2 regions of the Sphingopyxis sp. YR583 genome follow, and region 1 is predicted to be linked to the other one. Evidence: predicted binding sites of a transcription regulator. Region 1 holds the regulator's gene; the other holds the start of a gene.

Evidence for each region. The regulator LexA, encoded in region 1, represses DNA repair genes until DNA is damaged. The targets are predictions, from matches to a motif close to GTTCCNCNCTTGTTCT.
Region 2: the regulator LexA is predicted to act here: its motif matches at 2,507-2,522, upstream of recA (recombinase RecA).

The regions. Positions count from the first base shown of each region.
Region 1 covers NZ_FNWK01000002.1:561,851-567,756, reverse strand. Annotated here, with positions in the region: gene gltX (glutamate--tRNA ligase) at 1-721, opposite strand, end outside; gene BLW56_RS14740 (ComEC/Rec2 family competence protein) at 780-2,939, shown strand; gene lexA (transcriptional repressor LexA) at 2,893-3,576, opposite strand; gene glp (molybdopterin molybdotransferase MoeA) at 3,642-4,832, opposite strand; gene moaC (cyclic pyranopterin monophosphate synthase MoaC) at 4,829-5,302, opposite strand; gene BLW56_RS14720 (hypothetical protein) at 5,513-5,806, shown strand; gene trpC (indole-3-glycerol phosphate synthase TrpC) at 5,855-5,906, opposite strand, start outside.
Region 2 covers NZ_FNWK01000001.1:102,757-108,662, reverse strand. Annotated here, with positions in the region: gene BLW56_RS00540 (hybrid sensor histidine kinase/response regulator) at 1-2,133, shown strand, start outside; gene BLW56_RS00535 (response regulator) at 2,123-2,476, shown strand; gene recA (recombinase RecA) at 2,598-3,677, shown strand; gene speB (agmatinase) at 3,840-4,655, shown strand; gene BLW56_RS00520 (glutathione S-transferase family protein) at 4,676-5,302, shown strand; gene BLW56_RS00515 (hypothetical protein) at 5,349-5,885, shown strand.

The sequences.
Region 1 (5,906 bases):
AAACCGGTTCGCGCCAGTTCATCGAGCGGATGAGCGCTAGCTGGCGGAAAGCATTGTTCAGATGGTCGTCGCCGCGGATCACATGCGTGACGCCCATGTCATTGTCGTCGACGACGACGCTCAGCATATAGGTCGGCGTCCCGTCGCTGCGCAGCAGGACGAAATCGTCGAGTTCGGCGTTCTGGACGGTGACTTCGCCCTGAACCTTGTCGGCAATGGTCACCGCGCCCTCCTGCGGCGCGCGCAGCCGGATGACATGCGGGATCGACGGATCGCCGTCGTTACGGTCGCGCCAAGGGCTGCGGACGCGGAAAGGCAGGCGCTTTTCCTGCGCCTCTGCGCGCATCGCGGCGAGTTCGTCCTGCGTCAGATAACAGCGATAGGCTTCACCCTTTGCGAGCAGGTCGTGCGCGACCTCGGCATGGCGGGGCGCACGGGCGAACTGGAACACGGTCTCGCCGTCCCAGTCCAAATCGAGCCACTGCATCCCGTCGATAATCGCGTCGATTGCGGCATCGGTCGAGCGCGCGCGGTCGGTATCCTCGATGCGAAGCAGGAATTTGCCGCCGTGGTGGCGGGCAAACAGCCAGTTAAACAGGGCAGTGCGCGCGCCGCCGATATGCAGATAGCCGGTCGGCGATGGCGCAAAGCGCGTGACGACATCGGCGCCGGTCGCTTCGGAGATCGCTTCTGCCACTTTGGTCTCGTTTTCGGTTGCCACTCCGGCCTCTTTCACTCAATTTGCCGCCCTCTGGGCGGGGATCGGGGGAGCCCCTAGCATGGCGACAAGGCTGCTTCAAACGCCCATTGCGGCTCGCTGGGCAACTATCCTGCATCGGATCGGTCCCGCGCTCGAAGCTCGGCTCGAGGCGGAGCGCGAGCGGATCGGGCTCTGGTTGCCCGTTGCGCTGGGCGCCGGCATCGCCGCCTGGTTCGCCTTACCTGCCGAGACGCATTGGATCGGGTTCCTTCTGCTAATGGCGGGCGGCATGTGCGCAGGCGCGCTGATCGGCTGGAACAACCGCTCCGGGCGGATGGTCGTCGTGGGATGCGGCGTTATGGCGGCGGGCGTGTTGTTGATCTGGGCGCGCGCCATATGGGTCGCGGCGCCGGTGCTCGCGGCGCCCGTGGTGACCGAGTTTTCCGCAATCGTCGAGCGCGCCGAGCCCTTGCCGGCCAAGGGACAGATTCGCATTCTCGCTCTGCCCCAGCAGCGCAGCGATCTGCCGCCGCGGGTGCGGTTGACGTTGCGCAGCGAACAGGCCGCTGACCTCACCGATGGCGAAACGATCGGCGTCCGCGCGCGATTGATGCCGCCGCCTACGGCAAGCCTGCCGGGGGGGTATGATTTTGCCCAGCGGGCATGGTTCGACCGGATCGGGGCGGTCGGGACGGTGCTCGGCGATATTTCCCGGGCACCAGCGCAAAGGGGCGCGACGCCGCCACTGCGCGCGCGGCTCAGCGCGCATATTCACGATCGGATAGAAGGCTCGCCCGGGGGAATCGCCGCCGCGCTGGTCACGGGCGACCGCGGCGCGATCAGCGAAGCCGACGAGGAGGCGATGCGGCGGAGCGGATTGGCGCATCTCCTGTCGATCAGCGGGCTGCATGTGACCGCCGTCGTCGGATTTGCGATGTTCCTGACGCTGCGGCTGCTGGCGCTGAACCGGCGGCTCGCGCTCGCGGGCTATGTCCTGTCGCTTGCCGCCGCCGCAGGGGCACTGGCGGGTGGCGGATACACATTGCTCGCGGGTGCCGAGGTGCCGACGCTGCGCTCATTTATCGCCGCCCTGCTTGTCCTCGTCGCGTTCCTTATGGGGCGTGAGGCGCTGACGCTGCGGCTCGTCGCCGCCGGTGCGTTGATCGCCCTCGTCTGGCGCCCCGAGTCGCTCGCGGGACCGAGTTTCCAACTGAGCTTCGCCGCCGTCACCGCTATCATCGCATTGCACGAGAGTCGGCCGATGCGAGCGTTTCTCGCACGGCGCGATGAGACGTGGCTGTTTCGGCTGGGGCGCGGCGTCGCCGGGCTGCTGATTACCGGGCTGATTGTCGAAGTGGCGCTGGCGCCGATCGCGCTGTTCCATTTCCACAAGGCGGGTCTCTACGGCGCGCTCGCCAATGTGGTCGCGATTCCGCTCACAACCTTTGTCATCATGCCGTTCGAGGCGCTGGCGCTCCTGTTTGATACGATCGGGGCGGGGGCGCCCTTCTGGTGGATCACCGAACAGGCGTTGCGGCTCCTGTTGTGGCTCGCACATGCCGTCGCCGACGCACCAGGTGCGGTGGCAACGCTGCCGAGCTTTCCTCCATGGGGTTTTGGCCTCGCGGTTTTCGGCGGGCTGTGGATATTGCTTTGGCAAACGCGCTGGCGCCATGCAGGGTTCGTTCCGCTGGCGATCGGCGCGGCAACATTGCTTTTTCAGCCGCGCCCCGACCTGCTCGTCACCGGCGATGGCCGCCACATCGCCGCGGCGCTGCCCGATGGCAGCTACGCGTTGCTGCGCGACCGGGCGGGCGACTATATCCGCGATACGATGGCGGAAGCGGCGGGGACCGACATGCCGCTGGCGGCGTTGGCAGGTCTCGGCCATGTCGAATGCAATCGCGATTTCTGCCGCTGGAAGCAGGGGCGGGGCAGAGCGCAATATGTCATTCTTGCATCGCGCGGGCGCGACCGGATCGAGGGCGCCGATATGGCGGCCGCCTGCGCGGCGGCTGATGTCGTGATCAGCGATCGCTGGTTACCGCGCGAGTGCGCCGGGCGCTGGATGACGATCGATCGCGACAGCCTTGCGGCCAGCGGCGGCCTAGCGCTCTACCTCGGTGAAACGCCCAAGGCCGTCGCCACGCTCAAGGCGGGCGACGGGCATCCCTGGCGGCTGCCGCAGCAGCTTAGTGGTAACGACGAAGCAATCCCGACAGACGACCCTGCACGATGACGCGATCGGCGGGGTAGCGCTGCGGCTCATAGGCGCTGTTCGCGGGGTCGAGACGGATCATCTGCCCTTCGCGGCGAAAATATTTGAGCGTCGCGTCCTGCCCGTCGACGAGCGCGACGACGATGTCGCCTTCGCGCGCGGTGCTCGCTTTCTGGATCAGAGCATAATCGCCGTCGAAAATCCCCGCTTCGACCATCGAGTCGCCGGAGATTTCGAGCGCATAATGTTCGCCCGAGCCGAGCAGTGCGGCGGGAACGGCCAGATTATTGTGATCCTCGAAGGCCTCGATCGGGACGCCCGCCGCGATCTTGCCGTGGAGCGGGATCTCGATGACGTCGTTCGCGGCGATCGGCTTGAGCGCCGGGGCGGGCTTGCGGAGCGGAACCACATTGTCGCTACGCTCACGCACCGCGGGCTTCACAGCCTCGGGCACCTTGAGAACCTCGAGCGCGCGGGCCCGGTTGGGCAGGCGGCGGAGAAAACCTCTTTCTTCCAAGGCGCTTATCAGCCGGTGTATGCCCGATTTCGATTTGAGACCAAGCGCTTCCTTCATCTCCTCGAACGACGGCGAAATGCCGCTCGAATCAAGGCGTTCCTGGATGAAGTGGAGCAGTTCATGCTGCTTCGCGGTCAACATCGTTCGTTCTCCATGATGCCAATTCCGGACATATTGAGAACGATAGTGGAACAAAGCGGAATTTGTCAAGCGATGACAAGATAATCCGCGAGGTCGCCCGCATCGCGTGCCGGGGCGCCGATGTCGCGGATCAGCAGCGCGTTCGCCGAGGCGAGGGGAAGGGTGCGGCCGCTTTCCTGCCCGATCAACGGCGTCAGGCGCCCGTTTTCGAGTCGCGCGCGCAGATAGTCGCGGCGTGTGCCGCCTTCGGCAAGGGCGGCGGCGAGCGGGGCCTGATGGACGGGCGGCAGCGGATCGGCCGCCCCGGCAAGGTGGCGGACGAGCGGCAGGAGAAAGAGCGTCGCGGTGACGAAGGCCGAGGAGGGGTTGCCGGGCAGGCCAAGCAGGATCGCGTCGCCCAGCGTTCCGGCGATCAGCGGCTTGCCGGGGCGCATCGCGATTTTCCAGAAATCGAGCTGCCCGCCTGCGTCGCCCAGCGCGCCGCGAACATGGTCGTGGTCGCCGACCGATGCGCCCCCGACGGTCACGATGACGTCGTGACGTCGCGCCAACTCTTTCAGAACCTTGGCAAGTGTCTCGCGGTCGTCGCGGACATGGTGCGGCAGGATGACCCCGTCGACCTCGCCCGACAGCATTGCCGCGAGCATCACGCCATTGCTGTCGGGGATCTGCCCCGGGGCAAGAGTGCGCCCGGGCTGGACCAGCTCGTCGCCGGTGGTGAGGATCGCGACGCGCGCGCGGCGCCCGACGGCAAGTTCGCCCGCACCGCTCATCGCCGCGGCGGCGATCGCGCCGGGGGTCAGGCGCGTGCCGGCGGGAAGCAGGCAGTCGCCGGCAGCGAAGTCGGCGGCTTGCGAGCGGATATGGCGCCCGCGCGCGCCGGGGCCGTCACCGGTCGACCGCAGCCTGTCGTCTTCGCGCACGACGTCTTCCTGCACGATCACCGTGTCGGCGCCCGCCGGGAGCATCGCGCCGGTGAAGATCCGCATCGCTTCGCCGGGCCCGACCGCAAGGTCCGGCGCGGCGCCCGCGGCGGTTTCGCCGATGACGGTCCACGGACCCGGAAGATCGTCGAAGCGGATCGCATAGCCGTCCATCGCCGACAGCGGCGCCGCGGGCTGATCGCGCAGCGCGTTCACATCATGCGAGAGATAGCGGCCAAGCGATTCGGAAAAGGCGATATTTTCGCTGCCGAGCGGCGCGCACAGCGCCAGGAGCCGCGCCTGTGCTTCCTCGACCGGAAGCAGGCCGCTCATGCGGCGCGCCAGTCGCCCGAGCGGCCGCCGCTCTTTTCGAGCAGGCGGATGTCGCCGAGGATCATCGCGCGGTCGAGCGCCTTTGCCATGTCATAGAGGGTGAGGAGCGCCACCGAAGCGGCGGTGAGCGCCTCCATCTCGACGCCGGTCTGTCCCGTCGTCTGCGCAACAGCAACGACCGATATCCCATTGTCTTCCCATATAAAGTCTATGCCCACCATGGTCAGTGCGAGCGGATGGCAGAGCGGAATGAGGTCGGCGGTGCGTTTGGCGCCCATGATACCGGCGATGCGCGCGGTCGAGAGCACGTCGCCCTTGGGCGCATTGCCGCTGCGGATCGCGTCGAGCGCCTCGGGCGACATGATGATGCGCCCGCCGGCGACCGCTCGCCGCTGCGTTGCGGGCTTGGCGCCGACATCGACCATATGCGCGGTGCCGGTTTCGTCGAGGTGAGTCGGTTTGGGTGTCATGTGTTCGCAGCCAAGCAACGCGGGGCGGGAAAGGCAAGGGGGATGACCGAGCGGAAATGATAGGCGCCAAGCTGTGGCCGCTTTTGCGGGGCAGTTTTGGTGTAGGTAGGGATCGCGGATGGGGAAAGGCAGCTGACGACCGGTTGCGGACATTGCCGCGCCGACGTAGGCTAAGTGCCAAAATTGGGCGGCGGCCGAAGGATGGCGACTTTGAGCACTGAAGAACTTGTCCCGAACTCAGTCGCGGCGACGATGGCGGTATCCAATTCGGCTTTTGCTGCACTATGGCCCGTTCTCAAGCGCCAGAATGCCGACGAAACTAGAGCTTTTTCTGAATTTCTCCAGTGGCGTGCCCATTTTGTGTTCATGCATTTTCGAGCCAGACACCTAGACAGCATTCTTGTCGAAAAATGTCATGAGGCGCTGAAGTACGAGGATCTTTTCGACGACGAGCGGAAAGGTCTTCTGAGTGTGATCGACATGTTCGATGCGATCAGACGCTGACTTAGCGCGCGCGAGGAATAACGGCAGCTAACCACCCCAAAGCGGACGTCAGCCCTCCAGCAGCGCCTTGGTTGCCGTCGTGACGTCAGGCTGGCGCATC
Region 2 (5,906 bases), on a different contig from region 1:
GCGGTCACCGATCGCGGCGGGCGGATGGTCTGCGCCAACGATCTTTTCGGAACATGGTTCAATGGCTTCGTGACGCCGCCCGGCCTGCCGCTGGAAGGACGCGGGGCCGAAACGCTCAAGAATGCCGGTCGTATCGCGTGGCGCGATGGCGAGGGTTATGCCGACGACCTCGCCGTGGGGCCGCTGCAATTGCGTGCGCAGGTGACGCGGGCGGGGCAGTCGGACGATTATCTGGTCTGGCGCTTTTCGGCGCTCGAACGGCTCGACCTCGTTGCCGAAATCATCCGTCATCTCGACGGTCCCGCCGGCCGCACGCTCGGTCATGCAGGGGTAATGGCCGCGCTCGTCAGCGCCGAGGGACGCTTGCGCGTCGCCAATCAGGCCTTCCTGCTTCGCGCGCTGGGCGAGGATGATGCGCGCCACTATGCTGGCCGCGACGTCGCGCCGATGATCCGGCTCGACGATGCCGGGGCGCTATATTTTGCGCGCGAAGGTGATCGCGCGACCCCCGTGCGATTGATCCAGATCCCGCTCGCGTCCGCCGACAGCAACACGCCGATGCTGCTCGCGATGCTCGACGAGGAAATGGGGCCGACCGATCGCGGCACCGCGCAAACCTACGTCGAAACTTTGCTCTCGCTGCTGCCTTTCGGGCTCGCCATGGTCGATCGCGACGGGCGCTTTCTCTATATGAACCGCGCCTTTGTCCGCGCTGCGAGCCTGCCCGAGGGCAAGATGCCGCGCTACCCCGGCGACATCGTCGTCGGAGAGGACAAGGGCGCGCTGTCCGACATGATCCGCCGCCACAGCAGCGGACAACAGGTCGGGGGCGATCTTTCGATCCGCCTCGCGGGGCAGAGCGGCGAGCCGGTGTCGATGCGCGTCGTCGGTGTGCGCGGACTCGGCGAGGCGGCGGTGCTGCTCAGCCTCAAGGATTCGAGCGAGGAGTCGCGGCTCAAACGCCAGGTCGCGCAGGCCTCGAAAATGCAGGCGGTCGGTCAGCTCGCGGGCGGCGTCGCGCACGACTTCAACAATATCCTGACCGCCGTTCTCGGCGCGTGCGACCTGATGCTGATGCGCCATACGCCGGGCGACAGCGACTATGACGATATCCAGCAGATTCGTAGCAACGCCAACCGTGCCGCCAGCCTGACGCGGCAATTGCTTGCCTTTTCGCGGCAACAGACGCTGCGCCCGCAGATCCTCCAGCTGCCCGACGTGATTTCGGAGGTGTCGCACCTCCTGAAGCGGCTGATCGGCGAAACGGTGCAATTGTCGGTGCATCATGGCCGCGGTTTGGGCGCGGTGCGCGCCGACCCCGGCCAGCTCGAGCAGGTGATCATCAATCTCGCGGTAAACGCGCGCGATGCGATGCCCGGCGGCGGGACGCTGACCATGGAAACCTTCCCCGTGTCCGCCGCCGACGTGCGGCAAATGGGCAATGAATTCATGCCGCCGGCCGATTATTGCGCGCTCAAGGTCAGCGATACCGGAACCGGTATTCCGCCCGATGTGCTGCCCAAGATTTTCGAACCCTTCTTCACGACGAAGGATGTCGGCAAGGGTACCGGGCTCGGGCTGTCGACGGTTTACGGGATCATCAAGCAGTCGGCGGGGTTCATCTTTGCCGACAGCAAGCTGGGGGAGGGGACGAGCTTTTCGATCTATCTGCCCGTCCATCGCGCCGAAGGCGAGGCGCCCGTCGTCGTGCCGCCGCCGGTCAAGCCCAAGAAGAGCCAATGGGGCACCGGAACGATCCTGCTCGTCGAGGATGAGGATATGGTGCGCGCGGTTGCGGAACGCGCGCTGACCCGTGCGGGTTATAACGTCGTCACCGCCGCGCAGGGTGAAGAAGGGCTCGAACGTTTCGCGCAAATGGAGAAGATCGATTTGATCATCAGCGATGTTGTCATGCCGACGATGGACGGTCCGGCGATGGTGCGCGCCATGCGCGCCAAGCGACCCGGTCTGCCCGTCCTGTTCATGTCGGGCTATGCCGAGGAGCAGCTGCGCCAGTCGATCGACATCGACAATGTCGCTTTCCTGCCAAAGCCCTTCTCTGTCGCGCAGCTCGCCGAGGCGACTTCGGCCGCGCTCGACGATGCCGCGCATCGGGTGTCCAATGGCGAGTGATCAACGCATCCTGCTCGTCGAGGATGATGTGCTGATCGGCATGATGCTCGCCGATATGTTCGACGCGCTCGACCTGCCCGAACCCGCGCAGGCGACCACGAACGAGGAAGCGCTCGCCTTCATTTCCGGCGAACCTCTCGGCGGCGCGCTGGTCGATATCAACCTTGGGGACGAAAAGGGCTGGCCGGTCGCCGACGCGCTTGCCGAACGCGGCATTCCCTTCGCTTTCACCTCGGGCGGAGGCGACGTCATTCCGCCCGCGCATGCGCATCGCAAGCTGATCACCAAGCCGTTCCGGATCAGTGACATCGAAGCGGCGCTGAAGGATTTTTCGGCGGAATAGGGGCATTTTCTTCCCGTTCCATTTAATTTTGTTCCCCGCTTGTTCACTGAGAACAAATGTGGTACATAGTTCCGGCGTTGCGATGCTTCTGCTGTCGCTCTAGAGCTGGAAAGGGACGGTCATGGCCGGACAATTGTCACTCGTCGAATCGGGGAAATCAGTGAACAACACGGACAGGCAGAAGGCGCTCGACGCCGCGCTCGCGCAGATCGATCGCGCGTTCGGCAAGGGCTCGGTAATGAAATTGGGCTCGAAGGAAGCCATGCAGGTCGAGGCGATCTCGACCGGCTCGCTCGGCCTCGACATCGCGCTCGGCGTCGGCGGTTTGCCGCGCGGCCGCGTCATCGAAATCTATGGTCCCGAAAGCTCGGGCAAGACGACGCTCGCGCTGCACACGCTCGCCGAAGCGCAGAAAACGGGCGGCACCGTCGCCTTCGTCGACGCCGAACATGCGCTCGACCCCGTCTATGCCCGCAAGCTCGGCGTCAACATCGACGAACTCATCGTGTCGCAGCCCGACACGGGCGAGCAGGCGCTCGAAATCGTCGATACCCTTGTACGATCGAACGCGATCGACGTGCTCGTCGTCGACTCGGTCGCCGCGCTCGTTCCGCGCGCCGAAATCGAGGGCGAGATGGGCGACAGCCACGTCGGCCTGCAGGCGCGTCTGATGTCGCAGTCGCTGCGCAAGCTCACCGGTTCGATCAGCCGTTCGCGCTGCATGGTGATCTTCATCAACCAGCTTCGCATGAAAATCGGCGTGATGTACGGCAACCCTGAAACCACGACCGGCGGTAACGCACTCAAATTCTACGCTTCGGTCCGCCTCGACATCCGCCGCACCGGCCAGATCAAGAATGGCGACGAGATCGTCGGCAACACCACGCGCGTCAAAGTCGTCAAGAACAAGGTCGCGCCGCCGTTCAAACAGGTCGAATTCGACATCATGTACGGGCAGGGCATTTCCAAGATCGGCGAAATCCTCGATATCGGCGTCAAGGCCGGGCTCGTCGAAAAATCGGGCGCCTGGTTCAGCTATGACTCGATCCGTATCGGTCAGGGCCGCGAAAATGCGAAGAATTTCCTGACCGAAAATCCCGAACTGCGCGAACGGCTCGAAGCCGCGATTCGCAGCCGCACCGACGCGGTGGCCGAGGAAATGATGGCCGGCCCCGACGACGAGGGCGACGACGACAATTGATAGTCCTCCGGCCGGTTCGCTTCGGCGGACCGGCCGGCTAACGGCGGCGGGCCTCCAGCCCCCTCCTTGCCCCATTGGGGTGCCTGCATTCCCTCTCCCCTGCAGGTCGGCCCGCCCGCCGTTGATCCTTGCGCCGCCCTTGCCAGCGGCTACAAGCGGCGCATGCCCGCGATCCGCCTCTTCGGCTTGCCCACCGACATCAACAGCAGCTTCGAACGCGGCGCCGCCGCCGGCCCCGCCGCGATCCGCGCGGCGCTGTGGAGCGACCGCGGCAATATGGCGAGCGAACTCGGTCCCGAGATCGGCACCGACATCGCGCTCACCGACGACGGCGACCTGTCGCTGACCGAAGACACCGCGCAGGACGACGCCGCGATCCGGCGCCACATCGCCTATGTGCGCGAAGATGGTGAAGTTCCGCTCGCCCTCGGCGGCGACCATGCCGTGACCTTTCCGCTCGTCGAGGCCGCGGCGGCTTGCCATGGGCCGGTGACGATCCTCCATTTCGACGCGCACCCCGATCTCTACGATGATTTCGCCGGAAATCCACGCAGCCACGCATCGCCTTTCGCCCGCATTTGCGAGGCGGGATATGTCAAAAGGCTGGTGCAGGTCGGTATCCGTACGCTCAACGCCCATTGCCGCGAGCAGGCGGCGCGCTTTGGCGTCGAGATCATCCCGATGGCGGGTTTTACCCCGGATATGGTGCCGGTCCTCGAAGGGCCGCTCTATATTTCGATCGATCTCGACGGTCTTGACCCGTCGGTGGCGCCGGGCGTCGCGCACCCGGAACCTGGCGGGCTCACGGTGCGCGAGGTACTGGCCGTGCTGCACAAACAAACCTCGCCTATCGTCGGCGCCGATATCGTCGAACTTCACCCCGGCCGCGATATCGGCGATGTCACCGCAATTTTGGGTGCCAAGCTGGTGCGCGAACTTGCGGCACTGATCGACCGCAACGGGCCGTACCGTACCTGAATGTCCAGAGGAGCATGTCCATGAGCCTGATCGTCCACCATCTGAACAACAGTCGCTCGCAGCGCATCCTGTGGCTGCTCGAGGAAATCAGCGCGCCCTATGAGGTCAAATATTATGATCGCGACCCGGTGACCAACCTTGCGCCGCCTGAATTGCTCGCAGTTCATCCGCTCGGCAAGTCGCCGGTGATCGAGGATGACGGCCGCGTCGTGACCGAATCGGGCGCGATTACCGAATATCTGTGCGAGCGGCATGGTGGCGGACATCTGGTTCCCGAACGTGGGACCGACGATCATATCAGTCACCTTGAGTGGCTGCATTTCGCCGAGGGGTCGGCGATGACGCCGATCCTGTTGCGCATCTATACCGCACGCCTTGGCGAAGCCGCTGCGCCGATCGAGCCGCGGATTTCGCAGCAACTCGATTCGCACTTCGCCTATATGGAAAGCCGTGTCGGCGAGAGCGGCCATTTCGTCGGCGACAGCCTTTCCGCCGCCGACATCATGCTGAGCTTCCCCGCGGAAATCGCTATCATGCAGGGGATGGCGCCGCGCTACCCCAAGCTCGCGGCCTTTGTGAACGCCTGCCACGATCGTCCGGCATGGCGCCGCGCACGCGAAAAGGGTGGCGCCTATTATGGCTATTGATTTTCGAGGCCGTGCTTTTCTTTTTGGCGCGGCACTGATCGCCGTTATGCCTGCCGCAATCGCGGCGCCGCCGACGCTCGCGCCGGAGTTCGAACGCGAGATCGTCGCGCCCGAAGACCGCGCGTTCAAGCCGTCGCCGTCCGACGAAGAAGGGGCGATCGACCGGTTCGCCGAATATACGCTCGCGCTGGAGAAACGCGATTTTGCCGCCGCTTATGCGATGCTGCGGCTATCGTTCCAGGCGTCGAACCCGCGGCTCGAATGGGAAATGAATCTGCGCAAGCGGGCGACGCTGTGGGCCGACGGACAGATACGGCCGCTGCGCCTGAGCTGGTATCTTGATCCCGCGGGACAGCCCGCCGGGCTCTATGCGGCGTTCGATTTTCGCGGCGATCGCAAGGACGGAACAATGGATTGCGGCTATGTCGTCGTCCATCGCGCCACGCCGGTGGACGGCTGGACGGTTGTGCGCACCGACACGTCCGAAGTCCCGGCCGACCTGATCGAAGACGGCGTGCCCAAGGCCGATGTGCTGCGGCAACTGCCCTGTTACCTGGGCAAGGGGATCGCGACAAACTTCTGAGACTGCGAAGAATTAAGCTTG